4 regions of the Paenibacillus sp. J22TS3 genome follow, and region 4 is predicted to be linked to each of the others. Evidence: predicted binding sites of a transcription regulator. Region 4 holds the regulator's gene; each other region holds the start of a gene.
The links. Region 4 encodes LexA, which represses DNA repair genes until DNA is damaged. Its sites were predicted from a motif close to CGAACATATGTTCG; they were not measured.
Positions count from the first base shown of each region.

Region 1: addB (helicase-exonuclease AddAB subunit AddB) is a predicted target of LexA. The motif match lies at 1,063-1,076, and genes of this name have one in related genera.
Region 2: KJS63_RS24905 (SPL family radical SAM protein) is a predicted target of LexA. The motif match lies at 1,300-1,313, and genes of this name have one in related genera.
Region 3: KJS63_RS07785 (YhjD family protein) is a predicted target of LexA. The motif match lies at 1,978-1,991, and genes of this name have one in related genera.

Region 1 covers NZ_BOSF01000001.1:857,916-861,060, reverse strand. The annotation lists gene KJS63_RS04085 (class I SAM-dependent rRNA methyltransferase) at 1-904, shown strand, start outside; gene addB (helicase-exonuclease AddAB subunit AddB) at 1,213-3,145, shown strand, end outside.
Region 2 covers NZ_BOSF01000012.1:59,160-62,304, forward strand. The annotation lists gene KJS63_RS24900 (hypothetical protein) at 1-6, opposite strand, end outside; gene KJS63_RS24905 (SPL family radical SAM protein) at 132-1,220, opposite strand; gene KJS63_RS24910 (WD40/YVTN/BNR-like repeat-containing protein) at 1,474-2,658, shown strand; gene KJS63_RS24915 (YwiB family protein) at 2,877-3,145, shown strand, end outside.
Region 3 covers NZ_BOSF01000002.1:410,130-413,274, forward strand. The annotation lists gene KJS63_RS07765 (xanthine phosphoribosyltransferase) at 1-240, shown strand, start outside; gene KJS63_RS07770 (hypothetical protein) at 330-653, shown strand; gene KJS63_RS07775 (hypothetical protein) at 828-1,043, shown strand; gene KJS63_RS07780 (carboxymuconolactone decarboxylase family protein) at 1,126-1,473, shown strand; gene KJS63_RS07785 (YhjD family protein) at 1,551-1,955, opposite strand; tRNA gene KJS63_RS07790 (tRNA-Leu) at 2,120-2,207, shown strand; gene KJS63_RS07795 (GNAT family N-acetyltransferase) at 2,581-3,145, shown strand, end outside.
Region 4 covers NZ_BOSF01000001.1:226,748-229,892, reverse strand. The annotation lists gene KJS63_RS01060 (YdhK family protein) at 1-361, shown strand, start outside; gene lepB (signal peptidase I) at 506-1,060, shown strand; gene lexA (transcriptional repressor LexA) at 1,161-1,787, opposite strand; gene yneA (cell division suppressor protein YneA) at 2,072-2,434, shown strand; gene KJS63_RS01040 (DUF896 domain-containing protein) at 2,544-2,717, shown strand; gene KJS63_RS01035 (hypothetical protein) at 2,852-3,145, shown strand, end outside.

The DNA.
Region 1 (3,145 bases), 630 kb from region 4:
GGAAATGGAAGGACTTGAGCAGGTTAAAGGGCCGCTCTATGGAACATGCCCAAGACACGTTCAGGTCACGGAGAACGGACTGCTCATATCTGTGGATATTGAGGAAGGCCAGAAGACCGGGTATTTCTTCGACCAGAGAGAGAATCGTGCTTCCATCAAACCGCTAATGACCGGCTGGGGGGCTAAGAGTGGCATAGCTCTTCAGGAAGTGCAAGCCGAGAATGGAGAGACCAAGCGGGTTCCCGTGAACCGGAACGGCAAAGAAGTCATGTTCCCTTACTGGGATGGGGCAACTGTACTGGAGTGCTTCTCCCATACCGGGAGTTTCACGCTGCATGCCTGTAAGTATGGGGCCAAGAAGGTAACTTGTCTGGATATTTCAGCACATGCTATTGAGAGTGCCCAGGCCAACGTCCGGCTGAACGGATTTGAGGATCGGGTGGAATTTGTGGTGGCCGATGCGTTTGATTATTTGCGCGAGCAGGTAAAAGGTGTGGACGAACGCCATGTCCGTGCCCAGGCCTCTGAACGCAAAGCGGATACTTCGGTTCCGATGACAGCCGGGGGCGGACGCACCTGGGATGTTGTCATCCTGGACCCGCCAGCTTTTGCTAAGACCAAAGGAGCGGTCAAAGGAGCTGTACGGGGTTACAAAGATATTAATTTGCACGGGATGAAGCTGGTGAACGAGGGTGGTTATCTTGTAACGGCAAGCTGCTCTTACCATATGCGTCCCGAGCTGTTCCTGGAGACCATTCTCGATGCGGCTGCCGATGCCGGCAAAGTGCTCAGGCTGGTGGAATGGCGCGCGGCCGGGAAGGATCATCCGCAAATCCTGGGCGTGGAAGAGGGTCATTATTTGAAATTTGCTGTATTTGAAGTCCGCAGCAAGGCAAGTCTGTAGCCGGATATTTTCTGGCAGAGGTATAACACACCTAGAAATAGAATGATTGCGGACAATGGTTAGTTCAATTAAACAGCAGCAAGTAGGAAAGCACCCTGGTTAGGGTGCTTTTTTGCTGAATTTGAGGCAGGTCGGGTACATGGGATAGACAAAATTTACAAACATACGTTCTCTGAACCAGGCCTTCGTTATGATATAATAGAGTTTATAAATTTTCACGCAGATGAAGGCGTTTTTATACAAGGTGAACCATACTTAATTTCTCTTATTTCCATCTCCTAAAAAATGCAAACGGGAGGCTTATTCATATGTCACTTCAGTTCATTATTGGCCGCTCGGGCAGCGGCAAGAGCAGTCTGGTTCTGGATGAAGTCCGCACCAGGCTCCGGTCGGAGCCAACCGGGAAGCCGCTGATTATTCTCGTTCCTGAGCAGGGGACCTTTCAAATTGAGCGTGCGCTTGTTCAGACACCCGATCTCAAGGGAACGGTAAGAGCCCAGGTACTTGGCTTCCGGCGGCTGGCCCTGCGGATTATGCAGGAGACCGGCGGCTCCGCCCTGATTCCGATTACGGAAGAGGGCAAGAAAATGCTGCTCTACAAGATTATGCGCCGCCGCAAGAATGATCTTAGATTATATAAAAACGCCGGGGATCAGCTTGGGCTGATTGACCGGCTGAACACGTTATATACCGAGCTTAAGAAATATGCCGGGGACCCCGAAGCGCTGGAACAGCATTACAAGCAGCTTGATCTGGCTGAAACCAACTCCCCGCTGCTTAAGGATAAGCTTCATGATCTCTCCTTGGTATTCAAAGAGTTCGGGGAAGAGCTGTCCAAGCACTATATTGATGCGGAGGATCATGTTATTAAGCTGGCAGAAGGGGCACCGGAGTCCTCTTATCTGAAGGGTGCGGAAATTTGGGTTGACGGCTTCCATACCTTCACGCCCAAGGAATATGAAGCTCTCGGCCAACTGATGCTCACGGCCACTAAGGTCATGGTTGCGCTCACCCTGAACAAAACTTATGATGACGGGCTCACTCCCCATGATCTCGACTTGTTTCATCCTACCGCTACGGCTTATTTGAAACTCAAAGGCCTGGCGGAGTCGCTGGGAATTGAGATTGAACCGGTTCGGGTGCTTGATCAAAAGCCTTATCCGCGGTTTGGACCAAACCGCACACTGGCCCACCTGGAGTCGGCTTATGAACGGAGAATCAGGTGGAGAGGGGAGCTGCCGCCTGACTTTGCAGGCAGCATCCAGCTAGGAGAGATGTCGGACCGGAGAGCCGAAGCAGAGGCAGTGGCCCGGGCCATGCGCAGTCTTGTGATGGAGAAAGGTGCGCGCTGGAGGGATATGGCCGTATTTGTCCGTAATCTGAGCGACTATGAGCATGTTCTGCCTCCTGTGCTGGCGGATTATGAAATTCCTTTTTTCCTGGATCAGAAAAGAGCGGTGCTTCATCATCCCTTTGTTGAATATATCCGGGCTTCCCTGGATGTAGTGTTGAAGTATTGGAAATACGAGGATGTCTTCCGATGTGTGAAGACGGATTTTGTTCTGCCTTTGGACGGAACGTTAACCCGAAACGACATGGATGCGCTTGAGAATTACGTGCTGGCCAGCGGTATTCACGGCTCCAGGTGGAGTGATGGGCGCCCTTGGAAGGGCAGACCCAATTTATCGCTTGAGGCTGTACCGGGAACTGAAGAAACATCGGCTCAGAATGGCATGGAAATGATCGAGAAGTGCAGGCAGGCGGTCGCAGGTCCGCTTGCGGCTTTGGAGAAAAGACTGAAGAAGGCGAAGTCGGTCCGTGAGAAATGCGAAGCGGTTTATCGACTGCTTGAAGATGCGGAAGCTCCGCAGCGTCTGGATATTTTGGCCAAGGAGGCTCTGGCAGCGGGGCATCCCCAGGAGGCAATGGAGCATAGACAGCTCTGGGGAGCGGTTATCGATCTGCTGGATCAAATGGTTGAAATGATGGGTGAGGATACCCTCGGAACGGACATGTTCATCGGCATTCTGGAAACCGGACTTGAGAGCCTGAAGCTCGCTCTTGTTCCCCCATCCTTGGACCAAGTGCTGATCGGCACAACGGATCGTACCCGGTCCAGCCATGTCAAACATGCTTTTCTGCTTGGGATTAATGAGGGGGTTATGCCAGCCGTGGTTCAGGAAGAAGGAATTCTGACGGACCAGGAGCGATCCATTCTGGCTGAGGCAGGCATGCAGCTGG
Region 2 (3,145 bases), on a different contig from region 4:
AACCACCAAACCACCCCCAGGTTGAGCCCATAGTACGGTAATTTAACGGGCCGGGTGACGGGCGGCTGGCCAACGGATCATGTTGTTTTGAGCTTGGCTTTTGGACTCAGAAAGCGCTTGTGCTTCTAAGCTTAAAAATCAAACGACAACTGCTCGGCTTCTAACTGAATTTCCGCTTGAGTCACGCCGGCCGTGGGCTTGGGAATTCTGCGATTCAAGTCCGGGCCAGAACTCGATTCAGAATTTATATCAGAACCCAAATCTTGACCAGAAAGCGAGTACTCCTTCGGACTTAGGCTGTCCATTGGCTGTGAGCCTGTATAGGAAGCAGGTTCTCCTCCTCCAGGCACACCGGACAATCCGTACTTGTGGAGCAGGGCCGCTGACATCATCTTGAACCGGTCAATATACTGCCGGTCCGCATAGTGACTTTGTCCGTACAGCCGGGTGTAAGCAGGGACTAGCTCCGGATAACAGGTCCGGAGAGTGGCGAGATACCAGCTCTTCACGTCCTTGGACAGGCGAAGCAGAGAGACCATGGCGAATCTGGCCCCATGTCTCTTGGCTGCGCCAAGCAGGGCCTCCAGGCTCTCCTCAGAATCGGTGAGCAGTGGCAGCACAGGTGCGGCGAAGATGCCAGCGTAAATTCCATGCCTGGTGAGCTGCTGCACGGTCTCCAGTCTTATCTCCGGGTGCGGAGTTGCGGGTTCAATATTGCGGATAATTCCGACATCCAGAGTATTTAAGCTGATATTTACGGATATGTCGCTCATTTGAGTTAGGATATCCAAGTCTCGGAGAACCAGCGGAGAGCGGGTTGTAATACTGGTACGGATCCGGTATTTGGCCAGAAGCTTTAAGCATTCGCGGGTCAGTTCCGACTTGGCCTCAATAGGCTGGTACGGGTCTGTGGCCGTTCCTATGGTGACCTCCCCCACATGCCTGCGCATGGCTTCGATATCCTGCCCGAACTTTCGGGCAAGACGCGATAGCTGAGCTTCCAGAGCCTCGGGGGCGTTGTCTTTTAACACGATATGGTGCTGAAATTCATCTTCCGCGCCTCTTCCTATGAAGGACTGGAATGCCCGGGCATAACAAAAGCTGCAGCCATGGGCACAGCCGCGGTAAGGATTAATGGACCAATTGAACGGCATGCGTTCTTCCTTGACCCGATTCAGGGTCTGTTTGGTCTGAATATGTTCATATTTGGTTTCAGGCATGGTCGCAGACCCCCTTATAATTTGCCAAAGTGAAAAGCCGTGAACCCAGTTCAAAAACTTACAATCGATAACAGTATACCAAACAAATGTTCTCATTAGAAGTAATACCGCCAATTTCCATTCAGGCCATCAGGCGAATTAAATATTGATTTATAATCAGAATGGGTAAAAATATACATACAGACTCCAACGGCCTTTGCATCAAGGCCAAGTTATCGCTAGATTTGCATGTAACCTTAAGGAGGGACTGGCTATGGCTAAAAGAACGTTCAGATCGGCTCTGCTTGCAGCGGCTTTGGCTTTAACTTGGGGATTGGGGACAGGTGCTCCGGCACAGGGAACTGTGGCGGAAGCAGCTTCCTCAGCCCCTTGTCAGACCGGGGACCACGGTCTCTTACAGAAGCTTCAGAAGCAGCATGCTTCAAAGACTCTAGACCCGCTTCATATTACGGATGTTAACTTTTTGAGTGATACCACCGGGCGGGCCGCCGGGAACGGTTTTCTTATTGGCACCTCCAACGGAGGGTGTAACTGGCAGGAAATTTATACGGGTCAATGGCAGTTCGACCAGATCGTATTTCCGAACAATGTGACAGGTTTTGCGCTCGCAAGAACCTCGCCTGAAGCGGCGGCAAAGCTGATCACCACCAACGATGGTGGTTCTCATTGGAAGGTGCTGAATACCTCGGGGCAAGTCTTTAAGAAGATGGATGCCCAGGACGGGCAGCATATCATAGGATATACCTCGAACGGGGCTTACAAGTCCTCGAATGGTGGCACCTCCTGGACCAAAATCAAGACACCTGCCAACACCAGGGCAGCGATCTTTACAGACAAGTCAGCCCTTAAGGGCTTTACGCTAACTGTCCATCCGGGAATTGGGTATAAGCTGCATAAGACGGTGAACGGAGGGACAAGCTGGGCTACCGTGTTGACAATTCCATCGGGAACGGCTTTCGGAGGAGAATTGTATGCTGAAGGCAGCCAGGTATGGGCCTTGGCCTATGGAGAATCCGGTATGTCTCAGGTATCGTATTCCTTATACGCGAGTCATGACGGAGGGGTACATTGGAAACGGGTTATCGCTCAGAGCACTGCTGGGGGAGGACCGGCTCCGGGTACCGGCCCCGCACTGGCGAAGAAGGGCCCAGCGAGTCCAGGCGGGCATCCGGGCAATATGCAGCTCATCGGCAGCTCGGCAGCGTATTTGGCAGGTGGATCACCAGCCGGTGGCAAGGTGGGCGTCGGACGATCCTTGGATGGCGGGAAATCGTGGAGCAACGTACCTGCGGTTCTTCCAGGCTTTGATGCAAGGATTTCCTTTCCTTCAGTCAAGACCGGTTGGCTGGCAGTTACGAATGCCTCCAATACAGCGGTGTATGTGACTCACGACGGCGGGGTATCCTGGAACAAGAAGTTCTCCCTGCCTGATGCATAGAGCGCATAGAACGCAATTAGAGATTTAGTCTGCAAGCGGATAACAACCCTTCTTAGGAGTTAACCTCCCAAGGAGGGTTGTGTGGTTTGAGGGGTTCTTTTTGGGAGAAAAAAATGCATTTTAACGGTGCCGCCATTGAACTGAGCGGACGAACTGGATATAGTATATGGAATGAACGATATATAGTACAATAGATTCAGCAGATAGGGGCAAGAAGAATGCCGGATCATAAACCAGCGGCCATTACAGTAACCAGCCTGCAAGAAGAGAACGAAGTGGTTCAGCGTTACCAGGGGCAGGTATTCCGTGCTGGAGGCGCGATTTATATTAAATATGAAGAGTTGGGCCAAGGCCCCAGCGGGGAGGAAGTGACCCGGGTGATGGTCAAAATCTCGCCGGGCGAGCTCAAGCTGATCCGTCACGGGGCGGTAGAGTCTTCCCAGACATTTCAAGCGGGGAAGAAGCTTCCGGGTCATTACCGGGCGGC
Region 3 (3,145 bases), on a different contig from region 4:
CAATTTATTTCGGAGAATGATCGGATTTTGTTTATCGACGATATTATTGCCAACGGGGATGCGGCGCGCGGACTGGTTAAGATCATTCAGCGTTCCGGGGCTGAACTGGTGGGAGTTGGTATTGTAGTGGAGAAGAGCTTCCAGGCAGGTGGAAAAGCGATCCGCGAGCAGGGCATCCGTCTGGAGTCACTTGTGCGGATTGTCTCGTTGGAAGACGGCAAAATAACCTTTGACGAATAGGCGAAACGGAATCAAATTTGCAGGCAGTCCTTTGCAGGCCCTTTCTTTTCAGTTATAATAAAGAAGAAGTAGGGAGAGGAGGCAACGACATGGGGGAACAACAACCGGTAGTTAATGCAGAATATTTTGTTGCTAAGTTGAGTGAAGCTAAGGTTACTTTCGAGCGAGCCCTTGATTGCAAACATACAGAATTTGATGACCTTTATCCCTATATGCTGGAGCATCCACAGTTCTTTTGGTACAAACGCTATGTGGCCTGGTCACAGCTGCTGACCATTGCGGGTCTATGCGAGGATCTTTCCTTCCCTTGGAAGGAGCAGTTCAGTCCTCAGCAGGTAGCCTATATAGAAGGACGTGTGATGTCGGCGAAAGTGCTTGATTTCTGGTTTGAGAAAGAGCATGCACAAAGATAAGGATCATAACATATTTGCGGTTGTCGCCTAGATACCGCGTTCAGGCGGGTCGTTCACCGGTAACGGGAGTGGCCCGTTTTTGTATTTGTTGTTTTCAAGAGTAAAGGCTCGCTGTTGTATAGTTAAGCTTAGATATTTAACTTATCTGTTGGGCAGGAGGTGCCATACGTTAACATGATTAGTGACGAACAGTTGGATGCGTACCGGTTATCCGGAGAGAAAGTCCGGGTAGTCCGTGATGCGCTTCCGGAGAATGATGTAAGAGGAATTGTGGTAGCCTGGAGTGATACACAGGTGATGATCCGCAGGCCCAACCGGAATATTGTCAAGCTGGACAGAAATTATACGTATCAGTCGGCTAGGGAGCCGCGCATTTCTTTTGGAGAATAAAGCATATTATGATCGGCCCCGAGGCAACGTAGTAAGGAAGGCAAGTTAGGATTGCCCATCTTACGAGGAGGAAATGCCGATCATGTCAGTGCAAAACGATAAAATCAGGGAATACAAAGACGGAATCCAGGCTTTTGGAGACTCCCTGCCCGGCGTAGCTGAAGCATATCACGAGTTCACGGGAAAGGCACTTGCTTCCGGAGAATTGGATGCCAAGACCAAACAGCTGATTGCCCTGGGGATCAGTCTGTTTGCCAATAATGAAGTATGTACCTATTACCATACGGAAGAGTCCAGGTCCAAGGGAGCCACGGATGCTGAAATCCGGGAAGCGGCTGCAGCGGCAGCCGCGGTCAGCTCGGGGCATATTCTATCCCAGGGGGCAACCCGGATAGAACAGGCGCTATCGCATGGACATGTTCACCATTAGCAAGACAAGGCCTGCCTTATTTCTAAGGTGGGCTTTTTTAGTATGGGGACATGTACACGGAGGTACAGTCAAATGCACTAATGCTGCAGAGTCTGCTCGTGAACGGACACTGGAATTGGAGCGTCTGCACCGAGGTAAGCCATCATCCGGCTGGACAGTTCCTGTTGAAGAGCGGACCATAGAAAGCGCATTTCACCCTGATAACCGCGGCAAATGTAGCTTGCGGTGATTCCTTGATCATTCTGTTTGGTTTCATATACGCGGATTTTGCGTTTGAAGCATTCGTTCTGGACTTCAGACATCACCAGATTGACCCGCCGGATGCCTGAATCAATCATTTCACTGTAAATATGAGGGCTCTTCAGCATTCCGCTTTCCCGAATGATCTTCGAATCCCGCTCGAAGATTCTGCGGATAAGCTGAAGCAGCAGCCAGCTTTTAACTAATGCCAGTTCATCGGCCGTTGTACGAGGGACTGCCATATCAGAAGCCACCACCTTAATACGAACTTATGTTCTTATTTTATCCTGATTTCCGAAAAAATATCAATGGTAATAATTTTTTAATTTGGTTGTTGACTTGCTAGGATATGCGTGATAAGATATTTCTTGTCGCCGCAGAGAATACCTTTGCGAAAGACAAATGAGCGGTCGTGGCGGAATTGGCAGACGCGCACGGTTCAGGTCCGTGTGGGCTAACCCCCCGTGGAGGTTCGAGTCCTCTCGACCGCACCATATCATAAATGACAGGTTTCTGATCTGCTTTTTCTAGCAGAACGGAAACCTTTTTGTTATTTATGATATTTAGACTGATGCTCATTGCCTGAGCAGAAGAAATTCTGGAACTCTACAGAGCCCGAAGTATATTTGAATCTAAAGTCCGCTTGTGCGGGAAGTATGGGCTTAAGTTGACAGGTGAAATCATCAGAATTATACTGTCGAATAATCATTCCCTGTTTATTTTATCGAGGATTTTTTGTAGGTACAGGGAATGTATTTCAATGGGGTGGTCTGATGAAGAAAACACTAATCTGGGCAAAACTTTTCACGGGGGATAGCGCCTACTAGCCCATAAACCAGCGTGTTTCCCTTTAAAAGGGGTATTAAATTGAATAATCCATTTTTACAGACTGACTATGAACTTATGGTAACCCAAGTAAACGTCCTATTTAAGCACAACGAGGTTGGGCGAATGACCACAATAAACCAACCTAGTGTTGAGAGCGCACCTCGATTTTTCATGGGTATCACCAAACAAGGTAATGTTGCAGGGTATCATGAAACACTGGATGAAGACGTTAAAGATGAATTGGAACAGTTTGTCGAAAAAGCACCTTGGGTAGATGCTCCAAATAGAGTTAATATAGCTGATATTATACGTATTTTAAATAAGGAGAGACCTGTTGATCATGTCTATCTTGGGCCAGCCTATGTCTTCCCTGACATGAGAGGTCGTTCGACACAAGCGATAAAAATTACGCAGATGAATATAGAACTTTTAGAACCTTATTTTTCTGATTTTGTCAATGATGTTATCTTTGGACAGCCTGCTTTTGCAGTTATTCGAAATCAAGCTGCCGTGTCCTTGTGCAGCAGCGCTAGAAGCTCATCTATTGCTGCTGAAGCGAGTTTACACACCGCCGGGGATTTCCGCGGCAGAGCCTATGGTATGG
Region 4 (3,145 bases):
CCAAGCTGTAGTCACCGCGGATCATATGAAAGGGATGAAGGGGGCTGTAGCCACTATTGTGGGTGCCTATGATACAACAGTCTACGAGGTGACTTATACACCGACCAACGGCGGAGAGAAAGTGAAGAACCACAGATGGGTGGTACAGCAAGAAATCGCGGACGCTGGAGATAAGGCTTTTAAACCAGGGGAGAAGGTGACGATATTGGCGGATCATATGCCGGGTATGAAGGGAGCCTCCGGCACCATTGATTCGGGTGAGAAGACCGTTGTCTATATGATCGATTATACGCCCACTACGGGCGGAGACGAAGTCAAAAACCATAAATGGGTGACAGAAAGCGAATTAGAGGCTAAATGAAACCAGCAGCTGTTTTGAGGACCGCAATTTGCGGTCTTTCTTTTGTTTAATTAATGTGCTGCTCATGAAACAGAGAAACATTTGAACTGGTAAATTATTTGATGATATACTTCTTTTAACAAATCATAGGAGGCTAAGCGAGGCATGAAAGTTATAAAATTTATAGTGAGCTACATACCTGCGATTGCGATTGCATTTGTTTTGACTTTATTCATTGGTATTTTTGTATTTCAACCTTATAAAGTCGAGGGGCATTCCATGGAGCCCACATTGCAGGACAAACAGAGAGTTTATGCCTCCAAGCTGGCTAGAACATTCTCCCATATGCCGGCTTATGGAGACATCGTGGTCATCGATAGCCGTATCAACCGGGAGCGCAGCTTTATGGATAGTGTCCGGGAGCACCCGTTGATTCAGCTCATTTCAGGTGAGACAGACGAACATATTTTTTATATTAAGAGAGTTATAGGTAAGTCTGGAGATGTAATTGAAATTAAAAATCAGCAAGTATACCGGAACGGAACTGCACTGGATGAGCCTTATATTAAGGAGAAAATGAATCCAGCACCAGATCAGAAATGGGTGGTTCCTGATAATTCGATCTTTGTTCTTGGTGATAACCGGAACAATAGCAGTGACAGTAGGGAGCTTGGCCCTATCCCATTTGACCATATCATGGGGATCGAGGAGATTAAATAGTGCGTCGTCTACAGAGGCGCACCGCAGAGAATAACAGCATATGCAGCGAGAAGAAGAGGATGCCAACTAGGCATCCTCTTCTTAAATTTACCGGCCAATATTAATGAATGTCTCTGAATAGACCAACGACCTTACCGAGAATAGTTACATGCTTCAAACGGAGCGGCTCATATGTCGGGTTCTCCGGCTGGAGGCGAATGTGATCACGCTCTTTATAAAATGTCTTGACCGTAGCTTCATCATCCTCAGTCATAGCCACCACAATATCTCCGTTATCCGCAGTCTGCTGCTGCCGGACGATAACAAAATCTCCGTTATGAATACCAGCTTCAATCATACTGTCACCAACAACCGATAACATGAAGACTTCCTTGTCCCCAACATAGTGGCTAGGCAGAGGGAAATAATCTTCAATATTCTCAGTGGCTGTAATAGGAACACCCGCGGTTACCTTACCTACCACAGGAACACGGGCAACCGTGTGAGCGAACAGATTGTAATTCTCCGAATCTTCCTGGCCAAGCAATTCAATAGCTCGAGGTTTGGTAGGGTCACGACGGATGAACCCTTTCTTCTCAAGCCTGTCCAAGTGACCGTGGACTGTGGAGCTGGAAGCAAGACCTACAGCTTCTCCAATCTCCCGGACGGAAGGCGGATAACCTTTCATGCGGACTTCGTTTCTTATAAATTCAAGTATCGCCTGTTGACGGCTGGAAACCTTCGACATATGTTATCAACCCCATTTAGTAACGTTTGGAAAAATTATAACATAGAACCTCCGTTCGTACAAACGTTAGTTCTAAATTTATTGTGGAATATTCAGGATAAATGGAAAGGAGCGTTACGAAATGGGTCTAATGATGCCAATATATAGAGATGATCCATTTAAATAGGATAAAAATGTCATCACCCAAATGTGCGAACAATTGTTCTAAAAAACTATTGAACGAAACAAATGTTCGTGTTATATTGAATTTAGTAAACAAGAACAAACGTTTGGAGTGATTGATTATGTTAAGATATTCTACATACCAAAGTATTTATGAATCAGTACCGGCGCAGCCTGTTAAACATAAAATGAAGATGCATCTATTTATCCCAAACTCTATTTTCCGCATTGTTCTATTAGTATGTATGATTGCTGTAACCTGTACAGGAATGATCACAGCTTTTGCTTCCTCTAGTGATCGTCCCACCCCTGCCGAACTAGAGCAGGTTGTTGTTCAGCCGGGCGATTCTCTTTGGAGTATTGCCTCCTCTAATAAGAGTGAAGGTGAAGATATACGCGATTTCATTCATGCTATAATTCAGGAGAACAACCTGCCATCGAGTGAGATCCAAGCGGGCGATGTGCTTGTGCTTCCTATCCGTTAATATATTTGTTGTTATAAAGAGCTTTTCGAGGACTCCGCGATCCTTGACAAGCTCTTTTTCACATGTCAAAGTAAGAGTTAATGCCTGAAGTGAAGGAGGAGTATTGGATATGGACATCGACCAATTGGTACAGCGCATTAATGAGCTTGCGCGTAAACATAAAGAGTCAGGATTAACTGAGGAAGAGACTCTCGAAAGAGCAGAACTTCGGGAGATCTACCTGGGTAATATACGCAAAAATTTCCGTCAGCAGCTGGACTCCATAGAGATTGTAGATAACTAACCAGTCCGGCTCTGCCGGATATACATAGCTGACATCAGAAATTCACATTGCGGATAAGATTCCGTTTATTATGTTGGAATATAATTAAAAACATATAGATGATCATGCTCATACCAGAGGGGGAAAGCAGCCACATGGCACGTTCGTTTGAGAAGCAGGTAGAAAAGAACAGGCAGAAAATTTTGATGCAGCAAAAGAAACAGGGAGTACAGCCCGGCAAGCTTGGGGTCAAAGGAGAAGGGGATACTTTTAAAGGACGTAATATTATTCTTCCGGTCGTCTTAATTCTGTTCGGGGGGATGTATGGTTCCCTAGGCTTTATTGGGAAAAATACAGAAATTAATTCATTCCTCTATTGGATTACTATCGGGCTGTACATCATGCTCGGGGTTGTTGTTTTCATCCGTAAACCCTATCTGCGAGTCGGG